Regions from separate parts of the Mesorhizobium australafricanum genome, predicted to be linked through region 1. Evidence: riboswitches for the same ligand, from Rfam matches in the RefSeq annotation. Region 1 holds a riboswitch; each other region holds the start of a gene.
The links. A riboswitch is a leader RNA that binds a small molecule or an ion and turns the genes downstream of it on or off. The one in region 1 is predicted to bind thiamine pyrophosphate.
Positions count from the first base shown of each region.

Region 2: it holds a riboswitch for thiamine pyrophosphate, as region 1 does, so the genes downstream of both, thiB (thiamine ABC transporter substrate binding subunit) here and thiC (phosphomethylpyrimidine synthase ThiC) in region 1, are expected to answer to the same signal.
Region 3: it holds a riboswitch for thiamine pyrophosphate, as region 1 does, so the genes downstream of both, thiC (phosphomethylpyrimidine synthase ThiC) here and thiC (phosphomethylpyrimidine synthase ThiC) in region 1, are expected to answer to the same signal.

Region 1 covers NZ_JAVIIT010000001.1:129,152-138,242, forward strand. The annotation lists gene RFM98_RS00660 (NAD-dependent epimerase/dehydratase family protein) at 1-355, shown strand, start outside; gene RFM98_RS00665 (aspartate aminotransferase family protein) at 380-1,855, shown strand; gene RFM98_RS00670 (hypothetical protein) at 1,868-3,100, shown strand; gene RFM98_RS00675 (FkbM family methyltransferase) at 3,097-3,849, shown strand; TPP riboswitch at 3,942-4,058, shown strand; gene thiC (phosphomethylpyrimidine synthase ThiC) at 4,161-6,005, shown strand; gene thiO (glycine oxidase ThiO) at 6,009-7,016, shown strand; gene thiS (sulfur carrier protein ThiS) at 6,985-7,182, shown strand; gene RFM98_RS00695 (thiazole synthase) at 7,185-7,958, shown strand; gene RFM98_RS00700 (thiamine phosphate synthase) at 7,955-8,560, shown strand; gene RFM98_RS00705 (hydroxymethylpyrimidine/phosphomethylpyrimidine kinase) at 8,551-9,091, shown strand, end outside.
Region 2 covers NZ_JAVIIT010000031.1:762-8,126, forward strand. The annotation lists gene RFM98_RS30470 (M48 family metalloprotease) at 1-885, opposite strand, end outside; gene thiQ (thiamine ABC transporter ATP-binding protein) at 1,040-1,828, opposite strand; gene thiP (thiamine/thiamine pyrophosphate ABC transporter permease) at 1,825-3,447, opposite strand; gene thiB (thiamine ABC transporter substrate binding subunit) at 3,685-4,686, opposite strand; TPP riboswitch at 4,739-4,843, opposite strand; gene RFM98_RS30490 (thiamine diphosphokinase) at 4,944-5,588, shown strand; gene RFM98_RS30495 (ABC-F family ATP-binding cassette domain-containing protein) at 5,607-7,365, shown strand, end outside.
Region 3 covers NZ_JAVIIT010000011.1:95,090-102,454, forward strand. The annotation lists gene RFM98_RS21120 (porin) at 1-74, shown strand, start outside; gene RFM98_RS21125 (Fic family protein) at 795-2,339, shown strand; gene RFM98_RS21130 (hypothetical protein) at 2,832-3,419, opposite strand; TPP riboswitch at 4,213-4,329, shown strand; gene thiC (phosphomethylpyrimidine synthase ThiC) at 4,432-6,276, shown strand; gene thiO (glycine oxidase ThiO) at 6,280-7,302, shown strand; gene thiS (sulfur carrier protein ThiS) at 7,271-7,365, shown strand, end outside.

The sequences.
Region 1 (9,091 bases):
AGCGGGCGTGCCGAACGAGGCCTATAATCTCGGCTCGCTCAATCCGCCGCCGGTACGGAGACTGCTGGGCGACCTCATCCGCCATGCCGGCTCGAAGTCGATCCTGCTGCCGACGCCCGGCTGGGCGGTCAAGCGCACGCTAGACCTGCTCGACCAGTTGAACATGCCGATCATGGATCCGGAACAGTATCTGATCGCCGACGAGGAATGCGTGCTCGACGTGTCCAAGGCCGAGCGTCAGCTCGGCTGGGTGCCGCAACATCGCGACGAGGACATGCTGATCGCCGCCTACAGCGAATACCGTGCCAAGAAGGACGGCCACGCCGTCGCCACCGAACACGTGCCTGCCGAATAAGGGCGACGAAGGGGAGATTTCGAGATGACCGTCATGGCCAAGCCGGAACACACGGGCGCGCGCACGCTGGTCGAAGCGCCTGCGCTTTCGCCCGCAGCAATAGCCAAGCCCGACCTGATCAGCGTCGAGCAGGCCAAGGCGATGGACGTCGCCCGCATCACCGACCTGTTCAAGGCGCATCTTAACCCGGGCCAGTTGCATTTCATGAAGCTGCTCGGCTTCCACAGGGTCAAGATCGAGCGCGCCGAGGGCATGTTCTATGTCGACCAGAACGGCCGCAAGATACTCGACTTCTTTGGCGGCTTCGGCTCGCTGGCCTTCGGCCACAACCATCCGCGCATCCTTGAAGCCCGGACAAAATTCCAGGAGGAAAAGCGCCAGGAGATCGCGATCGCCTTCATGTCGCAATATGCGGCCGCCCTTGCGCACAACATCGCCAAATGCTCGCCGGGCGATCTCGACATGGTGTTCTTGGGTTCGTCCGGCTCGGAGGCCATGGAGGCGGCGGTGAAGCTTGCCGAGCGCGCGGCGGGTCCGAAGCGGCCGAAGGTCGCCTATGCCGAGAATTCCTTCCACGGCAAGACCAAGGGCGTGCTGGCGATCACCGACGGCCAGCTCTACCGTGCCGATTTCAAGGTCGCCGACAATGTCGTGCGCGTTCCCTTCGCCGATATCGACGCCGTCGAGCGCTTGTTCAAAAGTGATCCCGAGATCGGCGTCATTGTGCTCGAAACCATTCAGGGCGGCGGCGGCATCATCCAGGCAGAGGCGCAATACTGGCAGAAGCTGCGCACGCTCTGCGACCGGCATGGCGTGCTGTGGGTCGCCGACGAAGTGCAATGCGGCTATGGCCGTTCAGGACGTTTCTATGCCTTCGAGCACTATGGCGTGGTGCCGGATGTGACGGCGCTGGCGAAATCGCTGGGCGCCGGCAAGGCGGCGGTCGGCGCCATGATCGCCAAACGCGATGTCTACATGAAAGCCTATGGCACGCCGAAGACGGCGATGATCCACGCCATGGCGACCTTCGGCGGCATGGGCGAGGCCTGCGTCACCGCGATCGAGGGGCTGAACGTGCTCTACGACGAGGGGCTGATCGACAACGCCGCCTCGACCGGCGAGTACCTTTTGCAGCGTCTGCAGGCGCTCAAGGAAAAGTACCCCAAGATCATCAAGGATGTGCGCGGCAAGGGCTTCATGATCGGGCTCGAGTTCCACGATTTCTCGCAGACATTGCCGATGGTGCTGCGCCCGGTGGTGAGCGTGCTCGACGACAAGCTGAAGGGCTCGCTGTCGGGCTTTGTCGGCTCGCTGCTGCTGCGCGACTATGACGTGCTCGTCGCCTTCACCGAATACAATCGCAACGTCATCCGGCTCGAGCCGCCGCTGATCTGCCAGCCCGAGCATGTCGACCGCTTCGTCGATGCCTTTGACAGCCTTTTGTCGCGCGGCATCGTGGCGATCGTGAAGGATTTCGTGAAAAGCCAAGTCGGTAAATAGAGGCCGCTGACGATGCTGACCAGGCCGCCCGCTCCGACCAATCCGCTGGAACGGTTGACCGGCGCCGGTCTGGCGTGGGGCGAGGGGGCTTATGCGAAATGGGCCGCGTCGATCGGTGCGGCGGCCTTCTCGCTCTATATCCTGCTCACCGCGGTGACTGCCTGGTTCATGCCCGACGCCAACTGGGACATGTTGCCCTATCTGGCGATCGCCGAGGAAAGCACCTATCCCGATCCGCAGGCCCTGCATGACTATGCCTACAGCACGGTCAGGGAGGGCGTGTCGGCGGGCGATTACAAGACGCTGACCGACGATGGTGGCGGCTTCCGCAGCCATATGGCCGAGAATGCCGCCGACTTCCATTCGCTGCTCGGCATGTACCGGATCAAGTTCCTGTACGCCGAAATCCTGTCCAGCCTCAGCCATGTCGTCTCGCCGGTCGATGCAATGCGGCTGGTGCAGGTGTTCTCGGTGCTTTTGTTCGGCGCCATCACGCTCGCCTGGCTGCGCGCGGAAGGCGCGCTCGCGCTGGCGCCGGTCGTTGGCGCGGTCCTGATCATGGCCGATTTCGGTGACGCGGCGCGTGCCTCGACGCCCGATCTATCGTGCTCGGCGCTGTTTCTCGGCGGGCTTCTTGCCTATGTGCGCAAGCGCGAGGCGGCGACGGCGGTCCTGCTTTTCCTTGCTTTCATGGCCAGGCCCGACAACATCGTCTTCCTCGCCATCTTCGCCGTGCTGCTCGTCGCTTACCGCGAGAGGGCGTGGGGCGCGCTGGCCGGCTTCGCGGTATCCTTCATCGCCTATTTCGCCATTTCGAACTGGGCGCAGCATCCGGGCGGGTGGCCGCATCTGTGGTTTTCCAGCATCGAGCAGCATTACAATATGGTCGGCTTCGAACCGCCGTTCTCGGTAGCGGCCTATCTCAAGGCCTTCGCCGCTTCGGTGATCCGCGCGATCAGCGTCAACAGCTGGGTCGGAGTGTCGGTATTGGCACTGGCCGGATGGTATGGCCTGAGCCGCGCGGGCTTCGGGCTCGACCGTCGCACCGGCATCCTGCTTGCGGCGCTCGTGCTTGGCGTGCTGGCAAAGTTCACCGTTTTCCCGATCCACGACACCCGCATCTATTTCCCCAATCTTCTGCCGCCCTTCCTGCTGCTGGCCGCGCCAACGATGGCGCTGTGGGCAGCGGCCAGCCAGGGCGGGCGCCGCGCCGCGCTGCAGGTCATTCCCGGAGACAAGTCATGAGCTCGCTGTCCAGCTTCGCGCGCGTCTTGCTCTCGCTCAGCCTTCCGTCAGGCCTGCTCGATCGTGGACCGGCGCTGCATGGCACGAAGTTCCTGGCCAAGGCGGCGCTCAAGGCGCGTTTTGGCGGACGGCCGTTCCAGATGGTCAATGTCGGCGCCTGCGACGGAGCGCTGTTCGACGACGTGACGCCCTGGCTGCACCGCATTCCGGGCGCGCGCGCCATGCTGGTCGAGCCGATCCCCTACAACCAGAAGCGTTTGCGCGCCAACTACCCCGATACCAGCCGCTTCGTCATAGAACCGGTGGCGGTGACCAAAACGAAGGGCACGATCACCGTCCACACCTTCGACGCCGCGGCGCTCGAGTCGGGCACGCTTCCGATAGAGTTCATCGGCTGCTCGTCGGTCACCGACACCAATTTGATGTCGGGCAAGAATGCCTGGGGCGAGGCGGACGCCAATTTCAACAGGTTCGCGCCGCATCTGAAGGACATAGAGGTGCCTTCGGAGACCTTGCAGACGCTGCTCGACCGCAACGGCATCACCCATATCGACGCTTTCCTGGTCGACTGCGAAGGCGCCGACTGGATGGTGTTCGATCAACTCGACCTGCAGCGCTACCGTCCCGGCATGATCAAGGTCGAAGTCGGCGCGCTGCCGGCTGCCGAGATCGGCCAGGTCGTGGTCAAGCTGAAGACCGCCGGCTATCAGGTCGGCTTCCAGGCCGAGGACATCTGGGCCTTCGCCTAAGTTTCGTGGGCTGCCTTGTGTTCACGACGGCAATGAGCCGCAATTGCCGGCCGAAGGCGCTTGACAAGATGGCGCCGGCCCGTTCAACCTAAGTCATTCACCAGGGGAGTCCCGGCAAGGGGCTGAGATACTGCTGGCTTTTGCGGCGCAGTGACCCGTTGAACCTGATCCAGTTCATACTGGCGTAGGGACGGTGCAAGCGCTTGCGGGAGATCATGCCCGAGGACCTGTCTCATGCAGCAGGTCGAAGCGTCCTTTCATCCTTCCGGCACAGAACTGGGTCTCCAATGCAACGAGCAAAGGAGCCTCAAATGAATGCCTTGACCCCCACCGTGTCGTCCGGACCGCTGCCGGCGTCGCGCAAGATCCACAAATCCGGCGTCTTCCATTCGCAGGTCAGGGTGCCCATGCGGGAGATCGCGGTCCACCCGACTGCCGGCGAGCCGCCGGTGACGGTCTACGATCCGTCGGGCCCGTATACCGACCCCGCGATTGAAACGGACATCGAAAAGGGTCTTGCCCGCCATCGGCAGGACTGGATCGCCGCACGCGGCGATGTCGTGCCTTATGACGGCCGCCATGTCAGGCCGGAGGACAACGGATTTGCGACGGGAGAGCGCCTGACGCGGGAATTTTCCGTCCGCAACCCTCCGCTGAGGGCAAAGGCAGGCAAGGCGGTAACGCAGCTTGCCTATGCGCGCGCCGGGATCATCACGCCCGAGATGGAATTCGTGGCCATCCGCGAAAACCTTGGCCGCGAGATCGTGCGCGGCAGGCTGCAACAGGATGGCGAGGCGTTCGGCGCATTGATCCCGGATTTCGTCACACCGGAGTTCGTGCGCGACGAGGTGGCGCGCGGCCGCGCGATCATTCCTGCCAACATCAACCATCCCGAAAGCGAGCCGATGATCATCGGCCGCAACTTCCTGGTGAAGATCAACGCCAATATCGGCAATTCCGCCGTCACTTCCTCGATGGCCGAAGAGGTCGAAAAGATGGTCTGGGCGATCCGCTGGGGTGCCGACACCGTCATGGACCTCTCGACGGGCCGCAACATCCACAACATTCGCGAATGGATCGTGCGCAACTCGCCGGTGCCGATCGGCACGGTGCCGCTCTACCAGGCGCTGGAGAAAGTGGATGGCGTCGCCGAGGATCTGAGCTGGGAGGTCTATCGCGACACGCTGATCGAGCAGGCTGAGCAGGGGGTCGACTATTTCACCATCCACGCCGGTGTGCGGCTGCACTACATCCCGCTGACGGTTGGACGGGTTACCGGCATCGTCAGCAGGGGCGGCTCGATCATGGCGAAATGGTGCCTGCACCATCATCGCGAAAGCTTCCTCTATGAGCATTTCGAGGAGATCTGCGACATCGCCAGAGCCTATGATGTCTCCTTCTCGCTCGGCGACGGCCTTCGTCCCGGCTCGATCGCCGACGCCAATGACCGAGCCCAGTTCGCCGAGTTGGAAACGCTTGGCGAATTGACGAAGATCGCCTGGGCAAAGGACTGCCAGGTGATGATCGAGGGCCCTGGCCATGTTCCCATGCACAAGATCAAGCAGAATATGGACAAGCAGCTCGCCGTCTGTGGCGAAGCGCCATTCTACACGCTGGGGCCGCTGACCACGGACATAGCGCCGGGCTATGACCACATCACCTCGGGAATCGGCGCCGCCATGATCGGCTGGTTCGGCACGGCGATGCTCTGCTATGTGACGCCGAAGGAACATCTCGGCCTGCCGGACCGCAACGACGTCAAGACCGGCGTGATCACCTACAAGATAGCCGCGCACGCCGCGGATCTCGCCAAGGGGCATCCGGCGGCGAAGATCCGCGACGACGCGCTTTCGCGGGCGCGGTTTGAGTTCCGCTGGGAAGACCAGTTCAACCTGTCGCTCGATCCCGAGACGGCGCGCTCGTTCCACGACGAGACCTTGCCCAAGGAAGCGCACAAGCTGGCGCATTTCTGCTCGATGTGCGGGCCGAAATTCTGCTCCATGCGCATCTCCCACGACATTCGCGCCGAAGCCCAGAAGGAGGGGATGGCGGCCATGGCGGAGAAATATCGCGCAGGCGGCGATCTCTATATGCCCGTCGAAACGCCCGGGGCGGAAAAACAGGCTTTGGCCCAGAAAGATCAGGAGACGCGCTGAGCTATGCGCCGCGTCCTTGTCAAGGGCGCCGGTGTGGCAGGCCTCACCGTCGCCCATGAATTAGCTGTGCGGGGTGCGTCCGTCACGGTTGCTGAAGTTCGGGGCCAGATAGGCGGCAATGCCTCCTGGCTCGCCGGCGGCATGCTCGCCCCTTGGTGCGAACGCGAAAGCGCCGAGGAGGCCGTTATTACCCTGGGCGAGAATGCGGCCGACTGGTGGGAAAGGACACTGCCCGGTCTCGTGAGTAGGGCCGGCACTCTCGTCGTCGCCCATGCGCGCGACGCCTTCGAGCTTGCCCGCTTTGCGACCCGCACGCGCAATCATCAGACCGCCGACGAAAAGGCGATTGCCGCCCTCGAACCCGACCTTGCCGGTCGCTTTCGCCAGGGCTTGCTCTTTGCCGGCGAAGCCCATCTCGATCCCCGTCGGGCTCTCGAAGCCCTCGCCGGCAAACTGCGCGCGATGGGGGTCGTCTTCCTTTTCGAGGCGGGCGAGGTTGCCCTTTCCGGCTTCGATCAGGTGATCGACTGCACGGGCATCGCGCGAGCCGATGACGACTTGCGCGGCATGCGCGGCGAAATGCTGATCCTGCGCACGCAGGAGGTCTCGCTCGCCCGGCCCGTGCGTCTCCTCCATCCGCGTCATCCGATCTACATCGTGCCGCGGGCCGATCATCACTTCATGGTCGGCGCGACCATGATCGAAAGCGACCACGACGGACCGATCACCGCCCGTTCGCTGATGGAACTCCTCAATGCGGCCTACGCAGTCCATCCGGCGTTCGGCGAGGCCGAAATCGTCGAGACAGGAGTGGGCGTGCGGCCAGCCTATCCCGACAATCTGCCGCGGGTGAAGCGTTGGGGGGACGGCGCGATCACGATCAACGGCCTCTACCGGCACGGTTTCCTGCTCTCACCGGCCATGGCGGACCAAGCTGCCGGCCTTCTCTTCAATTCATCTGCCGACCTGGAGTCTGAAAATGAAGCTGATCGTCAATGGCGAAGCGCTTGAGGTCGAGGCGACGACGCTCGACGCCCTTTTGAGGGAGCTTGACTATGAGGGCGGCTGGCTCGCTACCGCGCTGAACGGCGACGTCGTGCCCGCGGCTGGACGGGCGGAATTCCGGTTGAGCGAGGGTGACCGGATCGAAATCCTGTCACCCATGCAGGGAGGCTAGCCATGTTCGATCTTTTCGGGACAAAGCTGGCGTCGCGCCTGCTGCTGGGCACAGCCCAATATCCTTCGCCGGCGATCCTTGCCGATGCGGTCAAGGCGTCGGGGACCTCGGTGGTGACCGTCTCGCTGCGCCGTGAAATGGCCGGCGGCAAGGCCGGCGAGAAATTCTGGTCGCTGATCCGCTCGCTCGGCGTGAGGGTCCTGCCCAACACTGCCGGCTGCCATTCCGCGAAGGAAGCCGTGACGACCGCGAGGATGGCGCGCGAGGTCTTCGGCACGCCCTGGATCAAGCTCGAAGTCATCGGCAACCACGACACGCTGCAGCCCGACGTCTTCGGCCTGGTCGAGGCCGCGCGCATCCTTTGCGAGGACGGTTTCATCGTGTTCCCCTACACCACCGACGACCTTGTCGTCGCCGAGCGGCTGCTTGAGGCTGGCTGCAAGGTGCTGATGCCGTGGTGCGCGCCGATCGGTTCGGCGCTCGGGCCGGTCAACATCATGGCGCTGCGCTCGATGCGCGGGCATTTCCCCGACGTGCCGTTGATCGTCGATGCGGGGCTCGGACGGCCGTCGCACGCGGCAACCGTCATGGAACTCGGCTTTGACGCCGTGCTGCTCAACACGGCGGTCGCCAAGGCCGCCGATCCGGTGGGCATGGCGCGCGCTTTCAGCAAGGCGGTCGATGCCGGCCGCGAAGCCTATGGTTCGGGACTGCTCGAGCCGCGCGACGTCGCCGTGCCGTCGACGCCGACATTGGGCAGGGCGGTTTTTTCATGAAGCTCGATCCCTTCTACCTGATCGTCGACAGCGCTGCCTGGATCGAGCGGCTGGTGCCGCTCGGCGTCAGGCTGGTGCAACTGCGCATCAAGAATATGGACGAGGGCGGGCTGCGCGCGGAAATCCGCAGAGCGAAAGCCTTGTGCGCCCGACACCATTGCCAGCTCATCGTCAACGATCATTGGCGGCTGGCGATCGAGGAGGGCTGCGACTTCGTACATCTCGGCCAGGAGGATCTCCAGACCGCCGACCTCCTCGAGATACAGGCGGCCGGCATCAGGCTCGGACTGAGCACCCATGATCATGCCGAACTGGAGACGGCCATGGCGGCCGGGCCCGACTATGTCGCGCTGGGTCCGGTCTATCCGACCATCCTGAAGAAGATGAAATGGGCGCCGCAGGGGCTCGAAAGGATCCGGGCCTGGAAGGGCAGGGTCGCGCCAATTCCGCTGATCGCCATCGGCGGCCTCAATCCCGAGCGGCTCGATGGCGTTTTCGAGGCCGGCGCCGACAGCGCGGCGGTGGTGACGGACGTAACGCTGAACCCGGATCCCGAGGCGCGCACCAGGGAATGGATCGAAAAGACGGAGCAATGGCGCTGAAGCAAGACCCGCATGTGCTTGTCGTTGGCGGATCGGATTCCAGCGGAGGTGCCGGGATTGCGCGCGACATCGAGACGATCTCTGCCATCGGCTTGCGCACCTGCCTTGCCATCACTGCGGTAACGGTGCAGACACACGACGCCGTCAGGGATATCCGTCCTATGCAGCCTGGCCTGGTGGCTGATCAAATGCGGGCGGCATTGCAGGCCAACGAGGTGGCGGCCATCAAGATCGGCATGCTCGCAACCGGGCAGATCATCGCTGCGGTCGCCACCGTGCTGCGCGAAAATCCGCGGATACCGGCAGTGCTCGATCCGGTGCTGGCCTCCTCGTCCGGCGGGCCGCTGCTGCAAGCGCGCGCGATCGGCGTCATGAAGCGTGATCTCATGCCGCTCTGCCGTCTCGTCACGCCAAACCTCATAGAGCTGGCGATCCTGACGGGATCGGAACTGGCCGGGGACGACGACGATGCGCTGCGGCAGGGAAGGCGATTGCTCGCGGCCGGGCCGCGGGCGCTGCTCATCAAGGGCG
Region 2 (7,365 bases), on a different contig from region 1:
GCCGCGCACATAGCCTTCTTCCGGCGTGTCGCCGTAAAGCAGGCCATCAATGCCGGCGAGGAAGGCGTCGCGGTCGCGCGTGCCGAAGCCGGGCGGGCCGAAATTGCGCGCGAGGCGCTGCGCCAGCTCGATGCGCTGCGGCGTGTTCGGGTGCGTGGCCAGGAAGTCGAGGCTGGCGTCGGTGGCGCCGCTGACCGAGCGGAAATCGGTATAGGCCGACATCGACTGCAGGAAGCGGCCGGCGGCATAGGGATCATAGCCCGCCTCGCCGATCGACTTGATGCCGATGGCGTCGGCCTGCAGTTCCTGGTTGCGCGAGAATTGCGCGAGCCTCAGCTTGCCCCGGATGAGCGCCGCCTTGGCGGTCGGACTGTCGCCGAGCACGTCGGAAACCACCTTGGTCGCCAAGCCTTCCTCGGCCTCGAGCTGCTGCCGCTGCAGCCCATGATTGGCGGTGACGTGGCCCATCTCATGCGCGATGACGGCGGAAAGCTCGGAGGAATCGTTAGCCAGCGCCAGCAGGCCTCGCGTCACATAGAGATAACCGCCCGGCAGCGCGAAGGCGTTGACGTTGGGCGAATTGAGGATGGTGATGCGATAGGTCTGGGTCGGGTTGGCCGACACCACCGTCAGGTTGCCGACGACCTTTGCCACCATGCGTTCGAGCTTGGGGTCGGAATACTCGCCGCCATAGGTGGCCAGGATGCGCGGATGCTGCGCCTTCGCCATTTCGGCGAGCCTGGCGTTGGCGACGACATTGTCGACGGTGATCGGCTTGTCGGAAGGCTGGAAGCCGCTCTCCTTCACGTCCGGCGGCGTGAACATCTGGCAGCTCGCCAGCACGGCAACGCTCGCCAGCGCGAAAAATCGTGCCAGCGGCCTCATCCACACCTTCTCAGCGCCGGTCGACAGATCGGCTTCCTTTCGAAATCTTTCGGCAAATCACGGCCCACCCGGAACCAGCATGGCCGGACCTAGCCACACTCCCCCGGACAAGGCAAGCAAACGCCGGATCACCCATCGCCGGTTTGGCCGCAAATTATGTCCGCTTCCGGGCAATGTGTTGTGATCCGGCAACGGTGCCGCCTCGATCGCCGATATAGCGCCGGAAGGCGTCCGGTCCAGATCGATCGAAGAAATCATCGGCCGGGCCGGTCGCCGCGATCGTGCCTTCATCGAGGAATGCGACGTCCTGGCCGATGCGACGCGCATCTTCGGGCTGATGCGTGACGAAGAGCACCGTCATTTTGCGCTCGGCATGGATGCCGGCGACAAGGTCGAGCATGTCGTCGCGCAGCGCCGGGCCGAGCGACGCGAAAGGTTCGTCGAGCAGCAATACCGGCCGGTCGCGCAGCAGCACTCTCGCCAGCGCCACGCGCTGCCGCTCGCCGCCGGAAAGCTCGCGCGGCAGCCGCTTTTCCTTGCCCGCCAGGCCAACCCGCGCCAACGCCTCGACGACCGCCGCCCGATCGGCGTCACCGAGCTTCAGCGAGGACGAGCGGCCGAGCCCGACATTGGCTGCGACCGAAAGATGCGCAAACAGGTTGTTTTCCTGGAACACCATCGACACCGGCCGCGCCGAAGGCGGCGCGTTGCCGAGATCGATGCCGCCGATCAGCACCTTGCCTGTACCAGGCGTTTCGAAGCCAGCTATCAGATTGAGCAGCGTCGACTTGCCGGAGCCGCTCGGTCCCATGATGGCGGTGATCCTGCCGGCGGCGAATTCGGCGTCGAAGCGGAAGGACGCCTCGCCATAGCTGAACGAGACGCCATCCAGCGCAACAGCGAGGCCCTTTTGCGCGGCGGTGCCGTAGATGGTCGTCGTCATGACCTTCCTTCCCGCCCCAACCAGTCCGCGACGATCACCAGCATCAGGCAGACGAGGCCGAGCAGCAAGGCAAGTCCCGCCGCATCGGCCGTCCGGTAGCTGCCCATGCGCGCCAGCAGAAGATAGGGCAAGGTCTGCACGGAATCGCTGCCGAACAGCGCGATCACGCCAAGATCGCCAAGCGACAGCGCCATGGCGAAGGCAAAGCCGGTGGCCAAAGGCCGCCTGAGCGACGGCCAGTCGACCAGGCGCAGCCGGGTCCAGCCGGATATGCCGAGCGCCAGGCAAAGCCGCTCGTGGCGTTCGCTGGCCGCGTCATAGGCGGGGCGAATGGCCCGGATGGCGAAGGGCATCGCCATCACCGCGTTGACGGCGACGACCATGATCGGCGCGATGGCAAAGACATCGGTGACCCCGCGCAGCGCCAGGAACCAGCCGGCGCCGAGCACGATCGGCGGCACGACCAGCACGAAGCCGGCGCCGGTGTCGGCGGCATGTTCGAGTAGGCCCATGGCGCTGCCCGGGCTGCGCCGCAGGGCCAGCGCGCGCCGCGCCGCGATCAGCGCCAGCGACAACGTCACACTGAGCAGCGCCGCCAGCAAGGCGAGGCCCGCGCTGGTGAGGGTGGCGCGACGCACCGCCGCTTCACCCCCCAGCCGGCCGAGATCGGCCTCCAGACCTGAAAGCACGGTCGCCACCATCGGTCCGGCAACGAATAGCAGGGCAAGCGCGATAAGGCCGGCGTTCAGCATGCTTTCCGCCCTGCCCGCCGAAAGGTAGCGGCGCGGCGCCACCGGCAGGTTGGCATCGCCGACCGTGTTGGCGCCAAGCCGCGTGAGCACGATGACCACGATGAAGGTCAGCGCGACCTGCAGCAGCGTCAGCACCACGGCGCGCGCCGGATCGAAGTCGAAGCGCAGCGCCTGGTAGATGGCGACCTCCAGCGTCGTCGCCGCCGGACCGCCGCCCAGCGTCAGCACGATGGTGAAGGACGTGATGCAGAGCATGAAGACCAGCCCCGCGATCCCCGGCAGCGCCGCGCGCAGCACCGGCCATTCGATCAGCCGGAAGGCTGGCCGGGCGCCCATGCCAAGCTGGCTCGCCAGCCGCCACTGGTCAGCGGGAATGGTCCCCAACGCCTCGAGGAACAGGCGCGCGGCCAAGGGCAGGTTGAAGAAGACATGGGCGACAAGGATGCCGGAGAGGCCGTATATCCCCGGCCACTCCCCGCCGCCAAGCGCGGCGAAGACGCCGGCGAAGTACCCGGCCCGGCCATAGAGCGCCAGGATGCCGAGCGCGGCGACGATTGCCGGCAGGGCCAGCGGCACCGTGAACAGTTGCAGGATCAGGCGGCGGCCGGCAAAGGCCGGATGTCTCGACAAGGCGCGTGCCACCAGCAGCGCCGGCGCGACCGACAGCAGCGTCGACAGCAGCGCCTGCCACAGCGTGAAGCGGGCGATGCGGAAGAGGTAGCCGTCGAAGGCAGCGGCAGCGCCCGAGAGATCATGCGCGCCTTCGAGGGCAAGACCGGCGAAAGCGCCGCCGATGAGCGCAGCGATGGCCGCAAGCGCGGCGACGCCGGCGGTGATGCGGGAGTCAGGGCGAGCGGCGGAATGCACGCTGCACCATTTGACTTGGGAAGCTTAGCGTTCCTTCGCGCCCCCCTCTGTCCTGCCGGACATCTCCCCCTCTAGGGGGGAGATCAGCAGCTTTGACGCCCCACTCTTGCCTGCAATGTCGCCGATTGGCGAAAGCCGGCGTGCCAGCCAATCTCCCCCCTAGAGGGGGAGATGTCCGGCAGGACAGAGGGGGGCGCCGTAGAGCAATCATCTTGGAAGGATGATAACCAAGACCAGTTACTTGCTCATCACCGCCAGCCATTCATCCACCCACGCCTTGCGGTTGGCCGCGACCTCTTGCGGGGTGAACAGCAAGGTCTTGGTCGGCTTGACCAGTTTGTCGAAGGCCGGGTTGAGCGGCTTGTCGGTCTTGCCGGCCGGGAACATCCAGTTGGTTTCCGGAATGACGTCCTGGAATTTCGGCCCGGTCATGAAGTCGATGAACTTTTGCGCCAGCGGGTTCGCAGCACCCGTCGTGGTGATGCCGGCGACCTCGATCTGCAGGTACTCGCCTTCCTCGAAGGAGGCCGCCTGGTAGCGCTCGGTATTCTCGGCCACCATGTGGTAGGCCGGCGAGGTGGTATAGGACAGCACCATCGGCGCCTCGCCCTTGGTGAACAGGCCATAGGCCTCGCTCCAGCCCGGCGTCACCGTCAGCACCTTCGGCTTGAGCTTTGCCCAGGCTTCGGGTGCTTTGTCGCCATAGACCGACTTCACCCACAGAAGCAGGCCGAGGCCCGGCGTCGAAGTGCGCGGATCCTGGATCACGATCTTGTCCGTGCCGGCGCCCTCGACCAGTTCCTTCAGGCTCTTCGGTGGCGTCTTCAGCTTCTCGGTGTCGTAGACGACGGCGAAATAGCCGTAGTCGAAGGGCACGAAAGTGTCGTCTTTCCAGCCGCCGGGCACATTGATGCCGGACACTTCGCCATGCGGCGCAAACAGGCCGCTCGCCTTGGCGTCTGCGGTCAGGTTGGTGTCGAGGCCGAGCACGATGTCGGCCTTGGTGCTGGCACCCTCCAGCTTGACGCGGTTGAGCAAGGCGACGCCGTCGGCCACCGAGACGAATTCGAGATCGCAGCCGCATTCGGCCTCGAATTCCTTCTTGACGGCCGGTCCGGGGCCCCAGTCGGCCGTGAAGCTTTCATAGGTATAGACGGTGAGCTTGTCCTTTGCGGTGGCAGGCGCAACGCCTGCCAGAAGCGAAACAAGGCCAGTTGCGAGAATAAGCTTGGACAACATCGCGCGCATCGGCGCCTCCTTCGTTCGAGTGACAAGGAATTGAGGCGCCGGATGGTCCGAAACGTCTAATCCCTCCGCCGGTACAAACCGGATCAGGTTCAGCGGGTTGGCTTTTCGCCTCTCAGCCGGATCACGTCCGGCACCCCGTTAGAGCGTTTCGACAGATAGGCCCGGCCGAAGCAGCGCGCAAGCGGAAGTTTGCCGGACATCTGCGGCCGGCTTCCGTTTCGCGCGGCGGGCTGGTAAGGGCCACGGCCATGGGCACATTCACCATCCTGCTTGGCGGCGAGCTCATCCGCACGCCCCGGCTCGAACGCCAGATCGAGGCTTCGCGCGTCATCGCCGCGGACGCCGGCATCGGCCATGCCCGCTTGCTTGGCCTGGTGCCGGAGCTCTGGGTCGGCGATTTCGATTCGGTGCCGGCGGACCTGCCGAAAGATCTGGCCGCCGTGCCGCGCAAGGTCTTTCCGGCCGAGAAGGACATGACCGATGGCGAGCTCGCCATAGCGGAAGCACTCCAGCGCGGCGCCACCAGTCTCGTGCTTGCCGGCGCCTTTGGCGGCAAGCGCGCCGACCATGCGTTCCTGCATCTGGCGCTGGCCCTGCGCTTGGCTGCTGCCGGCACGCGAGTGCTGCTGACCAGCGGCGCGCAGGAGGGCGTTCCCATCCTGCCTGGCAAGGCCAGCTTCGATTATGATGACGGCACCTTGTTTTCGGTGCTCGGCTTCTCCGAGCTTTCGGGCTTGACGGTCACCGGCGCCAAATGGCCGCTCGACCGCGTCGAGGTGGCGTTCGGCTCCTCGCTCACTATATCAAACGAGGTCAAAGGGCGGCTTGGCGTCGCGCTTGAGCGCGGTCGGGCGATGCTTCTGGCCCACCCCTATCCCCTTCCTGAAAGCTGACATTTCCAGAAAGTTGACATGGCGCCGCCACTCCTCAATCTCGACGGCATTAAACTGACCTTCGGCGGCACGCCGCTGCTCGACGGTGCGGCACTCAGCGCATCCGCCGGCGAGAAGATCGCGCTGGTCGGGCGTAACGGGTCGGGCAAATCGACGCTTCTCAAGATCGCCGCCGGTATGATCGAGCCGCAGGACGGCGAGGTGTTCCGCCAGCCTTCGGCAACGGTCCGCTATCTGCCGCAGATGCCGGATATGGATGGTTTTGCCAGCGTGCGCGCCTATGTCGAGGCAGGCCTCGGCCCGGCCGACGATCCGCATCGCGCCACCTATCTGATGGAACATCTCGGCCTTACCGGCGAGGAGCGGCCGAACGACCTTTCCGGCGGCGAGGCGCGTCGCGCCGCCCTTGCCCGCGTCATGGCGCCGGAGCCCGATATCCTCCTGCTCGACGAGCCGACCAACCATCTCGACCTGTCGGTCATCGAATGGCTGGAAGAAGAACTTGCCCGCACCTCCTCGGCGGTGATCCTGATCTCGCACGACCGTCGCTTTCTCGAGCGCGTCACACGCGCCACGGTCTGGCTCGATCGCGGCGAGACCCGCCGGCTGGACAAGGGCTTTGCCCATTTCGAGGAATGGCGCGACCAGGTGCTGGAAGAGGAAGAGCGCGAGCAGCATAAGCTCGGCCGCCAGATCGTGCGGGAGGAGCACTGGCTGCGTTATGGCGTGACGGCCAGGCGCAAGCGCAACATGCGCCGCCTCGGCGAATTGCAATCCATGCGCCAGCGCTTCCGCAGCCATCGCGGCGCCGAAGGCACCGCGACTATGGTGGCGAGCGATGCCGCCGAATCGGGCAAGCTGGTGGTCGAGGCCAAGGGCATCGACAAGAGCTTTGGCGACCTCACCGTGGTCAAGGGTTTCTCGACCCGCATCCAGCGCGGCGACAGGGTCGGCCTGGTCGGACCGAACGGCGCCGGCAAGACGACGCTTCTGAAGATGCTGACCGGCGAGCTGGCGCCGGATGCCGGCGGTGTGCGGCTCGGCGTCAATCTGGAGATCGCAACGCTCGACCAGAAGCGCGAGGCGGTCGACCCGCAGGAGACCCTGGCGCATTACCTGACCGACGGTCGCGGCGAGAACCTCGTCATCAATGGCGAGCAGCGCCACGTCGTCTCCTACATGAAGGATTTCCTGTTCAAGCCGGAGCAGGTACGCACGCCGGTGCGCGAGCTTTCCGGCGGCGAGCGGGCGCGGCTGTTGCTCGCCCGCGTTCTGGCCAGGCCGGCGAACTTGCTGGTGCTCGACGAGCCGACCAACGATCTCGACATGGAGACGCTGGAATTGCTGCAGGAACTGGTCGCGGGCTTTGCCGGAACCGTGATCCTGGTCAGCCACGACCGCGACTTCCTCGACCGCACCGTCACCAGCGTGATTGCGCCCGACGGCGGCGGGCGCTGGATCGAATATGCCGGCGGCTATTCCGACATGCTGGCGCAGCGCGGCGGCTCCAGGCTGGAAGACCGCAAGGCAAGGTCGAAAGCCGAGGCGAGCGAGGCTGCGCCGAAAGCCGAACAAGCCGCGCCGAAGGGTCCGGCGAAGAAGCTCTCGTTCAAGCAGAAATTCGCATTGGACTCCCTGCCGAAGAGGATCGAGGCGGTGATGGCCTCGATCCAACGGCTGGAGAACAATATCGCCGACCCCGCCTTCTACGAACGCGATCCCGTTTCATTTCAGAAGACCATCGCCGCGCTCGACAAGGAGCGCACGACCCTCGCCG
Region 3 (7,365 bases), on a different contig from region 1:
CCAACGTGAACTGGACTAACGCCGACAAAAACGACAGCGTCGGCGGCATTCTGCGTTTCCAACGCTCGTTTTAACGGATGAAGAGTTGCATCCAGGCAATTGAGCGGGGATCAATCCCGCAACACTCTAAGAGAGCATCGCATGGAAGCGAGGCGAGATTGGAAGCCTCGATCACAGACCGGATGACGTTCGAGATCCGGACATGGGCGAATGTGCAGGCGACATTCATGCTCGGGCGCTCATAGCTGCGGCACGCATGAGCCTGTTTCGGTCCTGCAAGGAAGTCCTGGGTTCGCCGTCGGCTCAGATACAACGTCGTTGGACGCGGCCGAGCAGCGGCTTCATCACCGATCCGCCGCATGGCGGCGTTCGGCCGTGGGGAATCCCGACGCGTCCAGCATTACTGAGACCGAGTTGCCGTGAGCGACTACCCAGACAAGCACCGCCCTCGTAGCCCAGTTCCTTGAGGCGATGGCGGTTTCTCCCGCCGGTCCAGGCAATGGGTCGCGAGGTGACCGTTTGTCGATGACGATTTCACGATCCCGCAAATGCGGCGCCGAAACGGGATTGACGTTACTCATCGCGGCGGTCGTTTCGCTCCGACAATGACGTTCGGCCGCTGCCACCTGTGCTGAGACGGCCAGTCGTCGCCCGAGTAGGCGGAAATCTTTGAGCGAGACACTCAGCAGAATCCGTTTTCGGCAAAGTGTGGCTTGCAGCATCAATTTTCAGGGAATAGGTTATAGACTTCTAGACTGCTAGTCGCTTTGGACAAGAAGGGGACCCCAATTTTCGTGGCAGCGGCGCAGCAGAACCAATTTTCAGGCCCTGTTATCGTTTTTCAGGAAATTCGGCTTCCCGAGACGGCGACGCCGGCCGGCTACAGCGCCTTGATCGGAGCCTACGATCTCGCCGTGCCCTTGCCGCGAACGTTGTCCGCCACCGGCCAGCATCATCGCATCAGCGAACGGAATGGCTGGCGGATCATGACGCCCCGCCATGCTCCACATGCAACCCTCGAAGGCCACCTGACCTTCGCGCTTAAGTACGAAGGGCTCGACCTTGCCGTCCTCAAGCGGCTCTTCCAGGTGACCGGTCCCGCGCCGATCGAGGCGCTGGTCCGTGAAAGCCCGAGCGGCAGTTATGCCCGCCGGATCTGGTTTTTATATGAATGGCTGACAGGCGCCCGTCTCGATCTCCCAGATGCTGATGCCGGACGCTATGTTCCGGTCCTCGATCCCGAGATGCAGTGGTCCGGACCCGAGAAAACCGTCTCGCGCTACCGCGTAAAGGACAATCTCCCCGGTACGCCTGAGTTCTGCCCTCTGGTATTCCGCACCAAGACGCTCGAAAAATTCATCGACCTTGAGCTGCCGCGACGCGCGGAGGCAATCGTAGCGGACGTGCCGCGCGACCTCCTTGCTCGGACCGCCGCCTTTCTTTTGCTCAAAGACTCCCGATCAAGCTACGCGATCGAGGGCGAGCGCCCGCCGGAAGATCGCATCCAACGCTGGGGCCGCGCTATCGCCGAAGCTGGTCGGCAACCGATTGATCGCGATGAGCTGCTTCGACTGCAAAGAATTGTCCTCGGCGATGCCCGATTCGTTAGACTTGGCTTTCGAAAGGAGGGAGGCTTCGTCGGTGAGCATGACAGGGAGGATCGCATGCCCCTGCCCGATCACATCAGCGCTCGGCCTGAGGACCTGCCGCGGCTGATTGATGGGATGGAGGCCTTCGATCAAGGCCCCGCGCAAAACCTTGATGCAGTCATCGCCGCCGCTATCCTTGCCTTCGGCTTTGTCTACATCCATCCATTCGAGGACGGAAACGGCCGTATTCACCGCTATCTAATCCATCACATCCTTGCCACGCACGGATTCAATCCGCCGGGAATTGTGTTTCCCGTCTCGGCCGCGATCCTGGACCAGCTAGACGAGTACCGGCGCGTGCTCGAGAGCTATTCCCGGCGCCTTCTGCCATTGGTCCACTGGGAAGCGACGCCGCAATTCAACGTCCGGGTACTGAATGACACCGGGGATTTCTACCGCTTCTTTGATGCAACCCCGCACGCCGAATTCCTCTATGCCTGCGTTCAGCGAACCATCGAACGGGATCTTCCCAACGAAACCGCGTTTCTGAAGCGCTACGATCAGTTCCGGCAACAGGTGGATGCCTTTATCGACATGCCCGAGCGGCTGATCGATCTGCTCTTCCGTTTCCTCCACCAGAATGGCGGCCAGCTATCGAACCGCGCCCGCCAAAAGGAATTCGCCGCGCTGACTAATGATGAGGCAAGGCGGATCGAAGCGATCTACGCGCAAACCTTTGGTGCCGATTGACGGCGTGATCATCGCAAGAATCGAACTTTCAGCTCGGTGATTTGACAGTCTTCCGGCATTATTTAGCTCACACCTAAAAAGAATCGGGTCAACGAATGGCGTACGTATGGTGCGGTATGGGTGAGCCGCACGTCATATCCGCACTGGTAGCAAATCGTGCTGAACTGGCGGGTGCAGCTCTCACATCTGGTAAAGCCAAGGCCGAAGCGATCGGCGCCCAGATCGCACACGTTGACGCAGTGCTGTTCCTGTTCGGATATCGCGGCGATCCGCGCGACATCAAGCCCAAGGGCAAGCACTCTATATCTTCAAGCGGCGGGAGCTGCCGCGCCTCATGGCGCAAGTCGGACCGCAAGGAACCAACCGGGAAATCGCCCTGCGCGTCATCGAGGCGAAGGGATGGGATGCCGGCGACCGCACTTTGGTCGCTAAGGTGGCGAGTGCCATAAGAAGTTCCAAGAATTGGGACCGTCGCCGAAGAATGAACGCCCTTTAATTGGCTGCGCCGCCCCTGTTCGGTCGCAAATACATAGCCTTCAATATCAGATAGAGCCCCTTTCGGTCGACGGCACCGCCCAATAGGTAATTGAGCAAATCGTGGCGCATATCGGCCGTCATCGGTTGGCGGTATGGGATGGCTCGGTCCGTACGATTTCTTTCGAACCAATTAATAATTAGGAGGCAAAAATCGAGCGCAAGGATAGATTCCCTCCCGTCGATTAGGTCCTGCCTAGCGGTGGCTTTCTGCTCGTCGCTTCCTTTGAAATCGTACGGCACGTCCTCATTATATTCGTGGTCGAAGAAATTGCCCAAGAAGGGCTCTGAATTCAGATTAAAAAGGAGCAGGGCACAAATTTTTACGTGAGACAGCCGCGTCGTTTTTTCAGAGGTTTCCTCTGAAAGCCATTGCTGGTTGTCGGCCACCCACTGAGCGTGAATCTGCTTTGTGACGTTCGGAATGAAATGGGCTTCGAGTCCATGCACTTTGAAATTGGCGTAACAGAACTCGCGGAAAGCGTAGTTGAAAGATTCGTAGTCGGCGAGCCATTCATCCAACTTATTTTCATCGAACGGAATCATACAGGCGAGAACTCCAAGCCCCAAAGCAAGAGGGCGAAGGTTGGTAAACCTTCGCCCTCTAAAAGGAAATAAAAAAACGGGGTTACGCGGCGGTTTTCACCGTCTCGTTTACCAATTCGACGGTAGACACATACCCGAGGGTTTTGTCAGGATCCGATTTGATAACGGCGCGACCATTTTCGTACAGCTTTTTAAATCTGGAAATGTCGCGCGGAAGGGCGCACCGTTCAGCGCTCTTCGGCAAGCCTCTCTCTGGCATCATCGTTCTCCCGGTCCTGTCCCTAGCTTGGGCCGTCTGTCGTGGCGGCGCCATACAAGCAACGCACATATTTGTCAATTTTCGGCAAATATGCAACGTGCATTTAGACGCATTTGAAATGCGTTGGCCGTCATTTGGTTGCCGTTTCGACGATTATCGATGCGAAAAGCGATTAAATTTTGTCCACGTTTCGCTGCCAATATCCAGTCCACACTCGGCTGATTGGGTGATTAAGCGAGGCGTGGCCGAAAGCTTCTTCTCCCCGCCTGCGACGCGCTGAGATCGGCACCCATCATCAAGTCAGCGGTCGCTATCTTCATGCGACGGCGAGATACTGCTCGCCATTGCTTACAACGGCGGTTGTCCTCACGCCATGCCATCTCTGCTGCGTAGGCAAGCGTCCCCGTGGCTGGTCTCGGGCGTGCGATTTGTCGCAGCCATGTGCGCGAACTTTTCCCGCAGTTTGATCAGCAGACGATCAGCGCTGCGGCCTGAAGGCGCTTGACAAAGCGGCGCCGGCCCGGTCAGTTTGAAAGCATTCACCAGGGGAGTCCCGGCAAGGGGCTGAGATACTGCTGGCTTTTGCGGCGCAGTGACCCGTTGAACCTGATCCAGTTCATACTGGCGTAGGGACGGTGCAAGCGCTTGCGGGAGATCATGCCCGAGGACCTGTCTCATGCAGCAGGTCGAAGCGTCCTTTCATCCTTCCGGCACAGAACTGGGTCTCCAATGCAACGAGCAAAGGAGCCTCAAATGAATGCCTTGACCCCCACCGTATCGACCGGGCCGCTGCCGGCCTCGCGGAAGATCCACAAGTCCGGCGTCCTCCATCCGCAGATCAGGGTGCCGATGCGCGAGATCGCCGTTCACCCGACTGCCGGCGAGCCGCCGGTGACGGTCTACGATCCGTCAGGCCCCTATACCGACCCCGCGATCGAAACGGACATCGAAAAGGGCGTTGCCCGGCTTCGCCAAGACTGGATCGTGGCGCGCGGCGATGTCGTGCCCTATGACGGCCGCCATGTCAGGCCGGAGGACAACGGATTTGCGACAGGCGAGCGCCTGACGCAGGAATTTCCGATCCGCAACCGTCCGCTGAGAGCCAAAGCCGGCAAGGCCATCACCCAGCTTGCCTATGCGCGCGCTGGCATCATCACGCCCGAGATGGAATTCGTCGCCATCCGCGAGAACCTTGGCCGCGAGATGCTGCGGAGCAAGCTGCAACAGGATGGCGAGGCGTTCGGCGCATCGATCCCGGATTTCGTCACACCGGAGTTCGTGCGCGACGAGGTGGCGCGCGGCCGCGCGATCATTCCTGCCAACATCAACCATCCCGAAAGCGAGCCGATGATCATCGGCCGCAACTTCCTGGTGAAGATCAACGCCAATATCGGCAACTCCGCCGTCACTTCCTCGATGGCCGAAGAGGTCGAAAAGATGGTCTGGGCGATCCGCTGGGGTGCCGACACTGTCATGGACCTCTCGACGGGCCGCAACATCCACAACATCCGCGAATGGATCGTGCGCAATTCGCCGGTGCCGATCGGCACGGTGCCGCTCTACCAGGCGCTGGAGAAGGTGGGCGGTGTCGCCGAGGATCTGAGTTGGGAAGTCTATCGCGACACGCTGATCGAGCAGGCCGAGCAGGGCGTCGACTATTTCACCATCCATGCCGGCGTGCGGCTGCATTACATCCCGCTGACCGTCGACCGGGTCACGGGCATCGTTTCTCGCGGCGGCTCGATCATGGCGAAATGGTGCCTGCACCATCATCGCGAAAGCTTCCTCTATGAGCATTTCGAGGAGATCTGCGACATCGCCAGAGCCTATGACGTCTCCTTCTCGCTCGGCGACGGGCTTCGTCCCGGCTCGATCGCAGACGCCAATGACCGAGCCCAGTTCGCCGAGTTGGAAACGCTTGGCGAATTGACGAAGATCGCCTGGGCAAAGGACTGCCAGGTGATGATCGAGGGCCCTGGCCATATTCCCATGCACAAGATCAAGCAGAATATGGACAAGCAGCTCGCCGTCTGTGGCGAAGCGCCATTCTACACGCTGGGGCCGCTGACCACGGACATAGCGCCGGGCTATGACCACATCACCTCGGGAATCGGCGCCGCCATGATCGGCTGGTTCGGCACGGCCATGCTCTGCTATGTGACGCCGAAGGAACATCTCGGCCTGCCGGATCGCAACGACGTCAAGACCGGCGTGATCACCTACAAGATAGCCGCGCATGCCGCCGACCTTGCCAAGGGGCATCCCACGGCGAAGATCCGCGACGACGCGCTTTCGCGGGCGCGGTTCGAGTTCCGCTGGGAAGATCAGTTCAACCTGTCGCTGGATCCCGAAACCGCGCGCTCGATGCATGACGAAACCTTGCCCAAGGAAGCGCACAAGGTGGCGCATTTCTGCTCGATGTGCGGACCGAAATTCTGCTCCATGCGCATCTCCCACGACATCCGCGCCGAAGCCCAGAAGGAGGGGATGGCGGCGATGGCAGAGAAATATCGCGCGGGCGGCGATCTCTATATGCCCGTCGAAACGCTCGGGGCAGAAAAACAGGCTTTGGCGCAGAAAGATCAGGGGGCGCACTGAGCCATGGGCCGTGTCCTTATCAAAGGCGCCGGTGTGGCAGGCCTCACCGTCGCCCATGAACTAGCCGCTCGGGGTGCGTCCGTCACCGTTGCTGAAATTCAAAGCCAGATAGGCGGCAATGCCTCCTGGCTCGCCGGCGGCATGCTGGCCCCCTGGTGCGAACGCGAAAGCGCCGAGGAGGCGGTTGTCACGCTCGGCAAAGTTTCGGCCGACTGGTGGGAAAGGACGCTGCCCGGGCTCGTGACGAGGGCCGGCACTCTCGTCGTCGCCCATGCGCGCGACGCCTCCGAGCTCGCCCGTTTTGCGGCTCGTACGCGCAATTGTGAATCCGTCGACGAAGAGGCGATTGCCGCCCTCGAACCCGATCTTGCCGGTCGCTTCCGCCAGGGCCTGTTCTTTGCCGGCGAGGCTCATCTCGATCCCCGTCGGGTTCTCGAAGCGCTGGCCGACAAACTGCGCGCGATGGGAGTCGTCTTCCTTTTCGAGGTGGGCGAGGTGGCCCTTTCCTGCTTCGATCAGGTGATCGACTGCACGGGCATCGCGCGAGCCGACGACGACTTGCGCGGTGTGCGCGGCGAAATGCTGATCCTCCACACGCGTGAGGTCTCGCTTGCCCGCCCGGTGCGTCTGCTTCATCCGCGTCATCCGATCTATGTCGTGCCGCGGGCCGATCATCACTTCATGGTTGGCGCGACGATGATAGAGAACGACCACGACGGACCGATCACCGCCCGTTCGCTGATGGAGCTCCTCAATGCGGCCTACGCACTTCATCCGGCGTTCGGTGAGGCCGAAATCGTCGAGACAGGCGTGGGAGTGCGCCCGGCCTATCCCAACAATCTGCCGCGGGCGAAGTGTTGGAAGGACGGCACGATCACGATCAACGGCCTTTACCGGCACGGCTTCCTGCTTTCACCGGCCATGGCCGAACAGGCTGCTGGCCTTCTCTTCAATTCATCTGCCGATAATTCATCTGCCGGCCTGGAGTCTAAAAATGAAGCTGATCGTCAACGGCAAAGCGCTTGAAGCCAAGGCGGCGACGCTCGACGCCCTTTTGAAGGAGCTGGACTATGAGGGCGGCTGGCTCGC